DNA from 3 places in the Mesorhizobium sp. B2-3-6 genome. Region 3 is predicted to be linked to each of the others. Evidence: predicted binding sites of a transcription regulator. Region 3 holds the regulator's gene; each other region holds the start of a gene.
What was found. Region 3 encodes PhoB, which activates phosphate uptake and scavenging genes when phosphate is short. Its sites were predicted from a motif close to TGTCATNNANCTGTCAT; they were not measured.
Positions count from the first base shown of each region.

Region 1 (5,180 bases), on a different contig from region 3:
CGATCGCATAGGCCGACAGGATCGAGATGAATATCTTTCCGACCGCGACGCCGAGCGCCATGATCGTGGAGTTGAGGAGCAGCCGGCCGACGCCGAGCCCGCCGATGCGGCCGACGCCGCCGAACAGCGCCTCGCCGTAATTGTTCCAGAACTCGCTGCCCGGCCGGAAAGGCAGTGGCGGCCTAAGGATGGTTTGCAGCGTGTGCGTCGAGGCAACGAAAGTGTAGTAGATCGGAAAGGCCACGATCAGTATGCCGAGGATGAGCACGGCATGTGCAAGGAAAATGCGAAACGGGGATTGACCGATCATCGCGCTCCTCAGCCGTAATGAACCTTGCGTTCCACGTAGCGGAACTGGATGGCGGTGAGCGCGATGACGATGACCATCAGGATGACCGACTGCGCCGCCGAATCGCCGAGGATCAGATTGACGAAGCCGTCATTGTAGACCTTGTAGACCAGTGTCTCGGTGGCCTTGCCCGGCCCGCCGCCGGTGACGGCGTGAACGATGCCGAACGTGTCGAACAGGGCATAGACGGTGTTGACGACCAAAAGGAAAAACGTCGTCGGCGCCAAAAGCGGGAAGACGATGGTCCAGAAGCGCTTGGTTTCGCCGGCGCCGTCGATCGCCGCCGCCTCGATCAGCGTTTTCGGCACCGCCTGCAGCCCGGCGACGAAGAACAGGAAATTATAGCTGATCTGCTTCCAGGCGGCCGCCGCCACCAGAAGGATCATGGCGTCGGTGCCGTTGAGCAGCGGATCCCAGGCGACACCCAAACGTCTCAGCAGATAAGACAGCGAGCCGATCGATGGATTGAACAGGAACAGCCACAGCATGCCTGCAATCGCCGGCGCCACCGCGTAGGGCCAGATCATCAGCGTGCGGTAGAGGCCTTTGCCGCGCACCACCTTTTCCGTCATCACGGCAAGGAGCAGCGCCACGCCCATGGCAACGATCACGGTCGCGAGCGAAAACACCACTGTGACCTTGATCGAGTTGAGATAGGCCGGGTCGGCAAGCACCTTGCGGAAATTGGCAAACCAGACGAACCTGCTCCTCAGCCCGAACGGATCCTGCCTCAGCATCGACTGGTAGAGCGCCTGCCCGGCCGGCCAGTAGAAGAACACCAGCGTGATGGCAAGTTGCGGCGCCACCAGGAGGTATGGCAAGACTTTGTTGGGAAAGACGACGCGCGGGGTCAATGCGCCGCTCCGGCGTGGAAAGCCGAGCGGCACTCTACGGCGCTCACCGCTGCCCTGCCGGGCATCTCCCCCTCTTGGAGGAAGATTGGCAGTTCCTGCGGCAGCTGCCATTCTCCAGCTTTGACAATCGCCGAAAACGGTCGCGACAGCCAGTCTCCCCCCTTCAGGGGGAGATGCCCGGCAGGGCAGAGGGGGGCCTCGTAGAGCAAGGACTATAACTCGATAGGTTCGGACGCGCCCTAATTCCCCAGCGCTTCCTTGATCGCCGCGTTGCCACGCGTGACCGCATTGTCGAGCGCCTGCTGGACGGTTTCCTGGCCGGCAAGCATCTTTTCGAACTCCTCGTTCTGGATGTCGCGCACCTGCGGCAAGTTCGGCAACCGCACGCCCTTCGAATTGTCGGTCGGCGCCTTGCCCGTCATCTGCAGGATCGGCGTCTCGCGACCGGGATTCTTGTCGTAGAAGCCGGACTTTTTCGTCGCCTCATAGGCGGCGAGCGTCACCGGCAGGTATCCCGATTTCTGGTGCAGATATTCCTGCACATCGGTCTTGGACAGATAGGCGAAGAAAGCCGCGACGCCTTTGTACTCCTCGTCGGACTTGCCGCCGAAGACCCAAAGGCTGGCACCGCCCGGCGTCGTGTTCTGCGGCGCGCCCTTGGCGTCGCTGTCATAGGGCAACTGGCCAATGCCGTAGTTCATGCCCGACTTGACGATGTCGCCTAGGCCGCCCGAGGATTCGGTGAAGATGCCGCATTCGCCGGCGAGGAATATCTGCTTGGCTTCGGAGGTGCGCCCGCCATATTTGAAGGTGCCGTCCTTGGCCAGATCGGCGAGCGCCTGGAAATGTTTGACGAAGATCGGCGAGTTGATCTTGAGTTCGACATCACCGCCGGCCAGGCCATTCTGCTGCGTGGCCCACGGCACATCGTTCCACGCCGCGAAGTTTTCCAGGTGTATCCAGGTCAGCCAGGTCGAGGTGTAGCCGCAAGCGGCGGCGCCGCTCGCCTTGATCTTTTTGGCATCCTCCCACACCTCGTTCCAGGTCTTGGGTGGGTTGTTCACATCGAGCCCCGCCTTCTGGAAGATGTCCTTGTTGTAGTAGAGGATCGGCGAGGAGGAGTTGTAGGGGAAGGACAGCATGGTGCCGTCCGGCGTCGAATAATAACCGACGATGCCTGGCAGATACTGGCTCTTGTCAAAGTCCATCCCGGCGCCGGTCAGCACCTCGGCCACTGGCTTGATCGCGTCCCGGGCCGCCATCATCACGCCGGTGCCGACATCGAACACCTGGATGATGTCAGGCGACTGGCCGGCGCGATAGGCGGCGATGCCGGCATTCAGCGTTTCGGGATAGGTGCCCTTGAAAACCGGAACAATCTGATAGTCGCCCTGGCTGGCGTTGAAATCCTTGGAAATCTTGTCGACGACCTCTGCGTTGGCGCCGGTCATGGCGTGCCACCAGCTGATCTGCGTGACGGCGAAGGCGGAGGTTGTGGAAAGCAGGGTCACGGCGACACCGGCCGCGAAGCCAAAGAACTTCATGTTTCGTCTCCCGTTCTCATTGCTTGTCATTGGCGAAAGGGGCACTCCCGCAATGGCACTATGTGTCGTTCGCGCGCAGCGGACAACGGTTTTGTTGCGGGCAGGCGCACTTCATGTCCGGCTAAAGTAGCGTTCACTTCCGGATGAAAGTGACCCGGAAAAGGATTGCATAGCGGCTTGCTGCTTGAATGATGTACCAGGGACCTGTCTCGAGACGGTCAGCGACCTCACCGACGGACGGCGTCTAACAGCACATGACAACACTGACATGACAACGCTGAAAAAGGCGTCGGTTTAATGCTCGGTCGATGCGTGGAAATTCCCGTCCCGCGCTCAGCCTGACGGATTTGACATCGGCCAATCAGTCTGCTGGCCGGGAATGGGTCTGCCGCCGCTCAGTTCTGCTGCCGCTCGGTTCCAGAAGCGCGCGGCAAGTAGAGATGCAGGCTTGTTCCCTGACCGATTTCGCTATCGATTCGGACATGCCCACCGGATTGCTTGATGAAGCCGTAAACTTGGCTTAGCCCGAGTCCCGTACCCTGCCCTTCCGATTTTGTTGTGAAGAATGGTTCGAAAACGCGCGCCAGGGTGTCCTTGCTCATTCCACAGCCGGTATCGCGTACAGTCACGCGAACAAATGAAGCCGCCGCTGAACGCAAATCCTCCAGATCATTTGGAAAATTGCTGGTCTCAATCGTGAGAGTGCCATTGCCTTTCATTGCATCTCTGGCGTTCACGGCAAGGTTAAGAACGGCGATGTCGAGCTGGTTGGCATCGATAAGGATAGGGTCCAAGGCTGGATCCAGATTGCATTGTACCCGGATGCCGCTCCCCAACGTCCGTTCCAGCAGCGTCGTCAGCCCCTTGATACGTTCATTGAGATCAATCTGTTCCGGGACCAGGGATTGGCGTCGCGAAAAGGCAAGCAGTTGCTGTGTTAGCGCTCCTCCATTTTCGATCCGCCTGAACATCTCCTCGACCAGCAGAGCGACTTTCTCATCCGCAGGATCTTTAGCGATCTGTTTCTCCAGAAGCCGAAGGCCAGACCCGAAAACGGCGAGTAGGTTGTTGAAGTCATGGACAATGCCAGCTGCGAGGCGTCCAATGGCCTCGAGCTTTTGTGACTGGCGTGCGTTTTCTTCTCTTGATCGCTGGGCCGAGACATCGCGCAGGCTGGCAAGCAATGCGGGCCTGCTGTCCCAGGTAACCTCGACCGTACGCATTTCCACTTCTGCCGGCTTGCGGCCGGAACGGTGAACGGTGATCTCGGCGATCTCTCCGGAGACGACCGGACGGCCGAGCGGAACGTGGAGGAGTTCGTCAAGCGGCTGTCCAAAAATTACGGCTGCCGCAGGATTGGCATAGAGCACTGTTCCGTCCAAATCGACCACCAGCATCCCGTCGGCGGTATTTTCGATCAACTGGCGAAAGCTGAGCTGGCTGATGCCAGCCGGAGATGTATCTCCGGGCGATTCCAGCATTTCGGCGGCGTTTTGCGCCGTATTCAAGGCGCTCTTCATGTCGACGTGTTGTCCACGGCGGAGTCGCCGAACACATCAGGCGCGCTGTCAAAGGGCTTTCCAAGATGCATACCGCCACTGTCGATGGTGAAGCGCCGTATCTGTTTGTCGTGTTCGCTGCCGCGCATTTTCAGCACCATCATGCCGCGATGCATGAATTCTTCCTGCTGAATGTAGCGCAACAGAATGATCGAATCGGTGAGTGTGGAAATATGCTGCTCGCTAGCGCTCTGGCCTCCGACAAGCGATTTGTTGGTAGCGGTGCAAAGGCCGGCAATTTCGCGCTTCTTTATGAAGGAGGTGACGCTGATCAAGAACTCACGAAACCCGGTTTCTGGCGCGATGCGTTCCAATGCCGACAAGCTGTCGATTGCCATGCGATCGGGTTTGAACTCCGCCACCAGTTCGCGGATCATCAGAAGGTGATCCGGCAAACTCTGCGCTTCCGGATAAAGGCAGACTACCTTCAGGCGACCATCCGCCTCCATCGCTTCGAAATCGACGCCCCAGCTACGCGCGTTGCGGAAAAGCTGGCCGCGGCTCTCCTCATAGCCGACGAGCAAGGCGCGTTCGCCCGCAGCCACTCCGCCCGCCAGAAAGTTGGTGACAAGTAGAGTCTTTCCGGTGCCTGTGGCTCCACTGACAAGGGTTACGCTGTCGCGAAAGAACCCGCCGCTGCACATTTTGTCGAGTTCGGAATTACCACTGGTGACCCGTTTCGTGCTTGATTGCTGCTCCAGGCGCAACGATGACAGAGGCACAGCTACGATGCCCTGTTCGGCGACCAGCGTTATGGGCACTTCGCCCTCAACGTGACGGCTGCCGCGCATTTTCAGGACTTCTATGGTCCGCCGACGGCGCTCGCGATCAAGGGCATTGCGAAGGATCACGACATTGTCTGCGACGAACTCCT
Region 1 is NZ_VFVW01000014.1:18,059-23,238, reverse strand. Features, by position in the region: gene ugpE (sn-glycerol-3-phosphate ABC transporter permease UgpE) at 1-310, opposite strand, end outside; gene ugpA (sn-glycerol-3-phosphate ABC transporter permease UgpA) at 319-1,203, opposite strand; gene ugpB (sn-glycerol-3-phosphate ABC transporter substrate-binding protein UgpB) at 1,443-2,747, opposite strand; gene FJ953_RS28795 (ATP-binding protein) at 3,143-4,267, opposite strand; gene kaiC (circadian clock protein KaiC) at 4,264-5,180, opposite strand, start outside.
Region 1: a site for PhoB is predicted at 3,005-3,021, ahead of ugpB (sn-glycerol-3-phosphate ABC transporter substrate-binding protein UgpB). Genes of this name have one in related genera too.

Region 2 (5,180 bases), on a different contig from region 3:
TCATGCCGGCCTTGGAGGCGCAGTAGTTGGTCTGGCCGGGATTGCCGGTGACGCCGACCACCGAGGTAATGTTGATGATGCGGCCGTGGCGACGGCGCATCATCGGATGGGTCAGCTCACGCGTCAGCCTGAACACGGCCGTCAGATTGACTTCGAGCACGCTGTCCCAGTCGGCGTCCGACATCCGCACGAACAGCCCGTCCTTGGTGATGCCGGCATTGTTGACCAGGATGTCGACGCCCTCGAGATCGGCCTCCGCTTTCTGGCCGAGCGCCTTGACCTCATCGCGGTTCGACAGGTCGGCCGGAAACAGCTTCACCCGGTCGCCCAGGTCGGCGGCCAGCGCCTCCAGTCTCTCGACGCGCGTGCCGTGCAGGCCGACGATGGCGCCTTGCGCATGCAGCACCCTGGCGATCGCCTCGCCGATGCCTCCCGACGCGCCGGTGACAAGTGCCTTGCGGCCGGTCAGTTCGAACATGTGTTTTCCTCTTTGGTTTCGGAAGCTCAGCGAGCAACCTTATCTGTATACGTCTCGCGGGTATCCGATTGCCATCACCAACGGAATATCTTCAGCGATACAAGCCGCGCCATCAAATTCACACGCGGCGCCTCACCCGAGCGCCGCCAGTGCGGTTTCGACCTCGGCCGCGGAACCGACCGATGCCGTGGCGATTTCGCGGTTGATGCGCCGGGCCAGCCCTGAAAGCACTTTTCCCGCGCCGACTTCATAGAGCGTGGTGACGCCGTTCGCGCCGAACCACTCCACCGTCTCGCGCCAGCGCACGCGGCCGATCACCTGTTCGAACAGACGGCGCGCAATGATTTCGGGATCGCTGGTCGGAGTGACCGTGACATTGGAGACGAGCGGCACGACAGGCGCGTTCTTGGTTACCCCGGCCAGCGCTTCGCGCATGATCTCGGCGGCGGGCGCCATCAGCGCCGAATGGAAGGGCGCGGAGACCTGCAGCATCAGCGCTCGCTTGGCGCCTTTTTCCGTGCACAGTTTGGCAGCCAGTTCGACCGCTGCCTTGGCGCCGGAAATCACCAGCTGGCCACCGCCATTGTCGTTGGCGATCTGGCAGACCGATCCTTTGGCAGCCTCGGCGCAGGCGGCTTCGACATCGGCCTGCTCCAGTCCGATGATCGCCGCCATGGCGCCTTCGCCGGCGGGCACCGCCGCTTGCATGGCATTGCCGCGGATGCGCAGCAGCCTGGCGGCATCGGCAACCGAGACGAAGCCGGCGGCGGCAAGCGCCGAATATTCGCCCAGCGAATGGCCAGCGACGTAGGTAATCTTGTCCTTCAGCGAGAAGCCGCGCGCTTCCAAGGCCCTGATCGCGGCCAGCGATACGGCCATCAGCGCCGGCTGCGCGTTGGCGGTGAGCGTCAGCGTCTCTTCCGGCCCTTCCCAGATCAGCTTCGACAGGTTTTCGCCGAGCGCGTCGTCGACTTCGCTAAAAACCCTACGCGCCTCGGGGAAGGCATCGGCGAGGTCCTTGCCCATGCCGACAGCCTGGCTGCCTTGTCCCGGAAAGGTGAATGCAACGGCCATGTGTGGGCTCCCAAAGCTCGGTTCTGCTTGCCTGATACACGAATTTTCCTGCCTGTGACGCAACGCGGCCTGCCAAGTCAAGCCCGGTTCGACCCGGCCCCTTGGCAGCTTTGCCGGCCGAGTGCCTGTTCCAAAAGGCTTTTTGGCGATCACTCCTGATGAAAACCGCTCACGAATCGTTTGCTGGCTCTTCTTATTTCCGCCACAGGCGCTAGCTTTGCGTGACAATTCCATGACAATCGAGTGACGGGTCTGTCGCTGGGTGGGGAAGTTAAAGTGGCTAGGATTTCGAAAGGCGCAGGCAAAGCCGCGCCACAGTTTCTGGAAGACGATCCTTCCACCGGCTACCTGCCGGGACGGAAGTGGCCGACCATACGCTATGGGCTGACCAGCCTGCTGATCGCGGCCGTCCTGGTGTTCGCCATCGAATTGATCGTGCGCGGCGACTTCGCCGGCACGGTTTCCTTCTTCCTGCAGCCGCTCAAGCCGGGCTGGACCACGATCGTGGTGTTCGCACTGGTTCTGGTCGGCCTCGATGCCGTTTTCGGCCGCAGCTATCAAAGCCTGATGATCGTCGCGCCGCTGACGCTCTCGCTGGCTTTCATCGGTCACCAGAAATCGCATTATCTCGGCGATCCCCTCTACCCGACCGATTTCCTCTACTCCCGCCAGATCGTGGCGCTGCTGCCGCTTCTGGTGCGTGACCGTCCGATGACTGCCCTTGCCATGATTGTCGGCATCGTCGCCGGCCTGTCGCTGCTCATCTATGGCTGGCGGGTCTGGCGTCGAAAAGTGCCCATACTCAGCCGCAAGGGCCGTCTCGCCCGGCTGACGCTGGCCGTGCCGCTGCTCGCCTTCTTCGTCTCGATCATGGACTATGCCACCTTCTCCTGGACCCGGGACCGGCTGCAGATCATCCCGATTATGTGGGACCAGAAGGAAAATTACGCCTCCAACGGCTTTGCGCTCGCCTTCGCGCTGAACGTGCCGATGGCGCATGTCTCGGCGCCGCCAGGCTATTCGGAAAAGGCGATCGCGGCCATCGACAGGCCGCAGGTGACCGCCTCGGTGCCCCAGGAAAAGCCCGACATCATCGTCGTCATGAGCGAATCCTTCTGGGATCCGACCAAGCTGCCCGGGGTCACCATCACGCCCGATCCGATCCCCAACGTGCGGGCGCTGCGTTCGGGCTCCATGTTCTCACCCGAATTCGGCGGCATGACCGCCAATATCGAGTTCGAGGCACTGACCGGCTTCTCCAACGCCTTCCTGCCGGCCGGCAGCATCCCCTACCAGCAATATGTGCGCACGCCGACGCCGTCGCTGGCGACCTTCCTGAAGAGGGAGGGCTACAGGGCGCGCGCCATCCATCCGGGCACCAACTGGTTCTGGAACCGCGGCGCGGTCTATGCCGATTTCGGCTTCGACGACTTCAGATCGGAAGAGACGTTGCCGCCGATGCAAAAGCGCGGGCCGCTGGCATCCGACGCGGCGATGACGGACGAGATCATCAGCGAGGCCGATGCCAGCGATGCCCCGGTGTTCTTCTTTGCCGTCAGCCTGCAGAACCACGGCCCTTACGAGCCGAACCGCTACTACAACCCGACCCACACCGTGCAGGCGCCGATCAGCCAATGGGCGCGTGAATCGCTGCTGAGTTACACCGAGGGCTCGGCCGACGCGGACCGCGGTCTCGAACGCCTGATCGAATGGGCAAAGAAACGCTCTCGCCCCACCGTCATCGCCTTCTTCGGCGACCATCTGCCGCCGCTTGGGCCGGTCTATGTAGAGACCGGGTTCATGAAGGACAATGTCGCGCCGCGCAAGGAGGCTTCCGCCGAGGCGGCGCTGGAGCATCATCAGACGCCACTGGTCATCTGGTCGAACCGCACAGGCCCTGCCAAGGACATGGGCGCCGTCAGCCCCGCCTTCCTGCCCTATCACATCCTGAAAACGGCCGGCATCACCCACCCCTACTATACCGGCTTCCTGGGCGAGATGCGCGAACGCTACCGCGTGGTCGACCGCAATCTGCTGCTGACGCCGGCGGGAGAAGCCACGCCCGATTGGGCGCGGCAAAAGCAGATCGACCCGGCGATCCGCGACTTCCGGCTGCTGCAATACGACATGATGTTCGGCAAACGCCACGCGGCGCCCGACTTCTTCCCCGAAACGGTGGACAAGGTCGTCGCCCATATGAGCTGAAATTCGCGGCATCCTTCCAGGATGCCGCCCAGCGGGGTCGAGCGTTCAATTCGTCAGTTGCAATTTCGAGAATTTGTTGGCGATCTGCTGGAACACGTTCGGCAATTTGTTTGGATCGTTGACGGCGTAGTAGTCGCTGGGATCCGAGGCGCAGGCGCTGTAAAGCGTGCGGTTGGCGGCGGTATCGGATTGCAGCACCATCGTGTAGATTTCGGCGCCCTGCTTCTTCAACTGCGTGCAGACGCTTTTGGTCCATCCGTCGACATTGCGCGCGGCGGTGGTCTGATTGTCCGATCCAAGCCGACCGGCAGCGCCATAGGTTGAGCCCGCGAGAAAACCATAGGACGTATAGTCTGACTTGGTCGTCTCGTTGCTGGCGCCGTAGACGACATTCTCGCCGTCGGTGAGCAACATGACGATCTTGCTCACCCCAGGCGTCTTCCAAGGCGTACCCTCGGCGTATGGCGCACCCGGCGACAACACCCGCTGGCCCCAGGCCAGGCCCTCGGAAACATTGGTGCCGGACCCCGCCCATGCAAGCATCTTGGCGGCCTCGTTGCGAAGTTTTGTAAAGTCTTCGGTCAAGGGGACGATTGGCGAGGGACAGGACCGGTTTGGCCCCACCGTCAATTGCAAGGCGTTTGGATCGTTTGTGACCGCGGTGGCAATGGCGGTGTTCTGCGGCGCCACATATTTGGCGACTGTTTCAAGATCACCCCGCAAAAGCCCGGCAGCACTTCCAAGCAAGCCGCTCAGGTCTATTCCGAGAATATTCAGTCCGCCATTCCGAGCAAGTTTGGCCTCATCAGGGGCGTCGTCGATAAAGGAATTGTTGTAGTGATAGGCATCGTTTGAATAGCCGCTGGAAGGTCTCGTCCCCTTTCCCGGACTGTCCGGCGCGAAATAAGGCACGAACAGAGTGTCAGGGTAACGTGGATCAGGCGGCGTATCGGCGATATTAAGGACACCAGGCCGCGCCTCGACGCAGCCTTTCCAACCCGTATCCTCCCCCTTGCCGTCCTTCCACCCCGTCAATTTGGCGGCAGAGGCCGGATCTTTCATCAACTGCCTGAACAGCGCCATATGATTGGGACGCTTGTCGTTGATGACGGGGAAATTGATTCCATTGGTGGATGACTTGCCGTCCATGTCGATCCAGGACGGGTCGAACCCGTCGCCGTTGACATTGACAGCCGTGACGAAGGGTACCAGCGCCACGCGGACCTTGCGCGTCGGTGATTGCGCCGCTTCCAGATATTTGAGCAGATTGTCCGTCGCTGTCTTGAGGGCAGCAATTTTGGCGCCGGCCATCGAGCCGGTGTTGTCCAGAACCAGCACGACTTCGAGCTGGTTGTTCGATTCGACCGTCGAGGCATCGACCACGATGTGCCTGCTCTCACCGAGCAGGAAGGCGAAGTTCAAA
Region 2 is NZ_VFVW01000004.1:269,435-274,614, reverse strand. Features, by position in the region: gene fabG (3-oxoacyl-[acyl-carrier-protein] reductase) at 1-478, opposite strand, end outside; gene fabD (ACP S-malonyltransferase) at 611-1,552, opposite strand; gene FJ953_RS13845 (LTA synthase family protein) at 1,829-3,757, shown strand; gene FJ953_RS13840 (pilus assembly protein) at 3,803-5,180, opposite strand, start outside.
Region 2: a site for PhoB is predicted at 1,774-1,790, ahead of FJ953_RS13845 (LTA synthase family protein). Genes of this name have one in related genera too.

Region 3 (5,180 bases):
GCGTCGATGACGACGTTGAGATTGTCCTTGGTGATCGCAACCGGGGTCAGGAACAGCGATTTGACGGTGTTCCCACCGGGCGTTGTGAAGTCCTTGACGCCGGCGATATCGGTCATCTTCTTGCCGTCGGCCAGCTGCGAGGCGATCTCGGCGGCATTCTTGCCGAGTTCACGCGCGTCCTTCCACACCGACACGGTCTGCGTGCCGAGCGCGATGCGGTTCAGCGCCGCGTGGTCGCCGTCCTGGCCCGAGACCGGAACGGTACCGGCCAGGCCTTGAGCCGTCAGCGCCGCGACGACGCCGCCGGCAGTGCCGTCATTGGCCGCGACGACCGCGTCGACCTTGTTGTCGTTGGCGGTCAGGAACTGCTCCATGTTCTTCTGCGCATTGGCCGGCAGCCAGCCATCCGTATAGGCTTCGCCGACATTCTTGATCTTGCCGCTGTCGATGGCGTCCTTGAGCACTTCCATGGAGCCCGAGAACAGGAAATCGGCATTCGGATCGGCACCCGAGCCCTTGATGAAGACGTAGTTGCCTTCCGGCTTCACCTTGAACACTTCGCGGGCCTGCATGCGGCCGACTTCCTTGTTGTCGAAGGTCAGATAGAAGACGTCCTTGTTCTCGATCAGGCGGTCATAGCCGACGACCGGAATGCCTTCGTCGAGCGCCTTCTGCACCGCCGGGCCGATGGCGGAGGCGTCCTGCGCCAGGATGATCAGCGAATTGGCGCCCTGGGAGATCAGGCTCTCGACGTCGGTGAGCTGCTTGCCGGGATTGGACTGGGCGTCGGCGGAAATATACTTGTCGCCGGCGGCTTCGATCGCCTTCTTCATGGCGGCCTCGTCGGTCTTCCAGCGCTCTTCCTGGAAGTTCGACCAGGAAACGCCGATGACCTTGTCCTTCGCCTGCGCGACCGACGCGAGCGTCAGCGACATGGCGACACCCGCCAGGATGGCGGCTGTGAATCTCTTCATCTTAATCCTCCCTGCGCCGCGTATGGCGCGACCAAACAGGCCCGTAGGCCGGCACAAAGGCTCTATTTTTTCGAGCCTCGAAAAAACACTGGTCCATCGTCGGAACGCTGTCAACGTCGATTCTGATGTATTTTGATGTCCTCGTGAATTTTTTTCGAGCTCCGGAATAAATAATGACAGCCAAGGCCGGTTCTGCCAGTATTTGACGGTCGTCGGGATCCTGGGGAGAGAACGCGGCGACGGGGAGGATGCGAGAAACATGTCGGTCGGAATCCGCCACGACGATTTGCGCCGACGCAACCGGGCGATGGTGATCGCGGCCGTGCGCCGTGCCGGGCAGCCCTCGCGCACCGAGATTGCCGCGACCACCGGGCTCAGCCATTCCACCATATCGGCGATCTCCTCCGACCTGATTGGCGAAGGCATCCTGGCGCAGAGCAAGCCGAGCGAGGCCGGTGCGCTGAAACGCGGCCGGCCGCAGGTCGGCCTCAGCCTCAACCCTGAAGCCGCGGCGGTGATGACCGTGGTGCTGTCGCTGAATTTTCTCTCCGTCGCCGTCATCGACTATGCCGGCCAGGTGATATCTGAAGAGCAGCGCCGGCTGGACACGCTCACCCTGTCGCGCGAGGCGCTGATCGGCGAATGCGTGGTCATCGTCAGGCGGCGGTTCGAGGATCCCGACCTCGACGTCGGCAGCATCGCCCGTATCGCGCTGGCGATCCAGGGCATCACCGACACGGATGCGCGCACCATGCTGTGGTCGCCGATCACGCCGCAGACCGACATCGCCTTCGCCGACATACTGGAGGCCGAGTTCGGCATTCCCGCCACCATGGAGAACGATTGCAACATGATGGCGGTGGCGCTGCGCTGGCGCGATCCCCAGCGCTACCGCGACGACTTCATCGCCATCCTTTTGTCGCACGGCATCGGCATGGGCTTGGTGCTGAAGGGTGAACTGTTCACCGGCACCCATTCATCCGGAGGCGAGTTCGGCCACATGATCCATCGCCCCGGCGGGGCGCTCTGCCGCTGCGGGCGGCGCGGCTGCGTCGAGGCCTATGCCGGCAACTATGCCATCTGGCGCAACGCGAGGCAGCTTGGCGAGGACACCGAGCCCGTCGACGTCAGCGACGCCGACATGCGCACCCTGGCGGCCTCGGCGCGCGAAAAGGACGGGCCGGAGCGCGAAGCCTACCGCAAGGCCGGCGAGGCGCTGGGTTACGGCCTTGGCAGCCTGTTCGCGCTGATCGATCCGGCGCCGGTCGCCATGGTCGGCGTCAGCGCCGCCGCCTTCGACCTGATCGAGCCGGCTCTGCGCGAGGCCATTGCCCAGACCGCCGGCGGCCAGCACTCGAAATCGATTTCCTTCGACACCGAGCCGAACGAACTGCCACTGATCCGCGAGGGCTGCGCCATGCGCGCGCTGACCTTCGTCGACCAGGAGATTTTCGCGCCGGGGGCACAGGCGAAATCAGGCGTGGGCGAGAACGTTGCGTGACATATCCCTAGTCTTCGCGAATCGCATACCCCGCGCCCCGAATGGTGCGGATCACGTCAGGCATGCGGCCATTGTTGACCGCCTTGCGCAGCCGGCCGACATGCACGTCCACGGTGCGCTCGTCGATATAGATCGTTTCGCCCCAGACATTGTCGAGCAGTTGGCTGCGCGAGAACACGCGGCCGGGATGTCGCATCATGAATTCGAGCAGGCGGAACTCGGTCGGCCCGAGCCGGATCTCGCTTTTCTTGCGGTAGACCCGGTGCGATTCACGGTCGAGCACGATGTCGCCGACCTTGAGCACGCTGGACAGAACTTCGGGCTTGGCGCGGCGCAGCAGCGCCTTGACGCGTGCCATGAATTCCGGCGTTGAGAACGGCTTGACCAGATAGTCGTCGGCGCCGGTGGAGAGACCGCGCACCCGGTCGCTTTCCTCGCCGCGCGCCGTCAGCATGATGATCGGCAGCCGCTCGGTCTCGGGCCGCATCCGGAGACGGCGGCAGAGCTCGATGCCGGACACCGCCGGCACCATCCAGTCGAGCACAAGAAGGTCAGGGACATTCTCCTGCAAGCGGATCTCGGCTTCGTCGCCGCGCGTCACCACCTCTACCTGATAACCCTCCGATTCCAGATTGTAACGGAGCAGCACACCCAGCGGCTCCTCGTCCTCCACCACCATGATGCGTGGCGCGATCATCGACTGGTCACCCCTGCCGTCAAGCCGCTGGCGCCGACATCGCCGTCTCGTCCTGCTTCGGGCGATTGGCGGGCAATTGCGTGCCGGTCAGCACATAATAGGCATTTTCGGCAATGTTGGTCACGTGATCGCCGATGCGCTCGAGATTCTTGGCGCAGAACAAAAGATGCGTGCAGGCGGTGATGTTGCGCGGATCCTCCATCATGTAGGTCAGCAGCTCGCGGAAGACCGACGTGTATTTGACGTCGATGCGTTCATCGTCGGCGCGCAGCTTCGCAAGTGCCGCGGCATCGCGCGCCGCATACTCCTCGATCACGCCTTGCACCTGGATCAGCACAAGCTGCGCCATGGCGTCGATGGAGTGCGACAGGTCGCGCGGCGTGGCGGCAAGGCCGACGGTGCCGACGCGCTTGGCGATGTTCTTGGCGAGATCGCCGATGCGTTCGAGATCGCCCGCCATGCGGATCGAGCCGACGACATGGCGCAGATCGTCCGCCATGGGCTGCCGCTTGGCGATCAGGGTGATGGCGCGGTCGTCGAGTTCGCGCTGGCGCGCGTCCATGATGGCGTCGTCGGAGACGACGCGCTGGGCGAGCGCGTTGTCGGAATTCAGGAGCGCCTTGGTGGCGCCGCCGACCATCGATGAGGCGAGATCGCCCATGTCGCGGATCAGCCTGCTGATCTGTCCGAGATCTTCGTCAAAGGCTGCGACTGTGTGTTCGGCCATGATCTTGGTCCTCGTATGCCTGGGATCAGCCGAAGCGGCCGGTGATATAGTCCTGCGTGCGCTTCTCGCGGGGCGATGTGAAGATCTTCTCGGTGCGGTCGAACTCGACCAACTCGCCCAGATACATGAACGCGGTCTGCTTCGACACGCGCGCCGCCTGCTGCATGTTGTGGGTGACGATGACGATCGTATAGTCGGCCTGCAGCTCATCGATCAGCTCCTCGATCTTGGCGGTCGACAGCGGATCGAGCGCCGAGGCAGGCTCGTCGAGCAGGATGACCTCCGGCTTCACCGCCACCGTGCGGGCGATGCAGAGGCGCTGCTGCTGGCCGCCCGAAAGGCTGAGGCCGCTGGCGTTGAGCTTGTCCTTGACCTCGCTCCACAGTGCCGCGCGCTTCAGCGCCTGCTCGACACGGCCGTCCATCTCCGCCTTGCTGAGCTTCTCATAGAGCCTGACGCCGAAGGCGATGTTCTCGTAGATCGACATCGGGAACGGCGTCGGCTTCTGGAACACCATGCCGATCTTGGTCCTGAGCAGGTTGAGGTCCTGCGAGCGGTCGAGGATATTCTGGCCGTCGAGCAGCACCTGGCCCTCGGCGCTCTGCCTCGGGTAGAGCTCGTAGATGCGGTTGAAGACGCGCAGCAGCGTCGACTTCCCGCAGCCCGAAGGCCCGATGAAGGCGGTGACGCTGCGCTCGGGCAGCGACAGGCTGATATCCTTCAGCGCCTTCGACTGGCCATAGTAGAAATTGAGATTCTTGACCTCGATCTTGGCTTTCTCGACCGCGACTTCGGGCGTGTTCAATTCGGTGGACAACATCGGTTTCATCTGTCCTCTCTGCGTCCGGTAAGGCTGCGGGCGAAGATGCTCAGCCCGAGAACCGTAAGGGTGATTATGAGTGCGCCGGTCCACGCCAGCTGCTGCCATTCCTCGTAGGGGCTGAGAGCGAACTGGAAGATGGTGACGGGCAGGCTGGCCATCGGCGCATTGAGATTACTCGACCAGAACTGGTTGTTGAGCGCCGTGAAGAGCAGCGGCGCCGTCTCGCCGGAAATGCGGGCGATGGCCAGCAATATGCCGGTGACGATGCCCGACAGCGCCGCACGGTAGGCGACCGAGCGGATGACCACCCAGCGCGGCGCGCCGATCGCGGCGCCGGCCTCGCGCAGGGCGTTCGGCACGAGGTTGAGCATGTCCTCGGTGGTGCGCACGACGACCGGGATGACCAGGATGGCCAGCGCGACGGCACCGGCGATCGCCGAGAAATGTCCCATCGGCCG
Region 3 is NZ_VFVW01000007.1:291,528-296,707, reverse strand. Features, by position in the region: gene xylF (D-xylose ABC transporter substrate-binding protein) at 1-974, opposite strand, end outside; gene FJ953_RS21615 (ROK family protein) at 1,234-2,475, shown strand; gene phoB (phosphate regulon transcriptional regulator PhoB) at 2,483-3,172, opposite strand; gene phoU (phosphate signaling complex protein PhoU) at 3,192-3,899, opposite strand; gene pstB (phosphate ABC transporter ATP-binding protein PstB) at 3,925-4,728, opposite strand; gene pstA (phosphate ABC transporter permease PstA) at 4,725-5,180, opposite strand, start outside.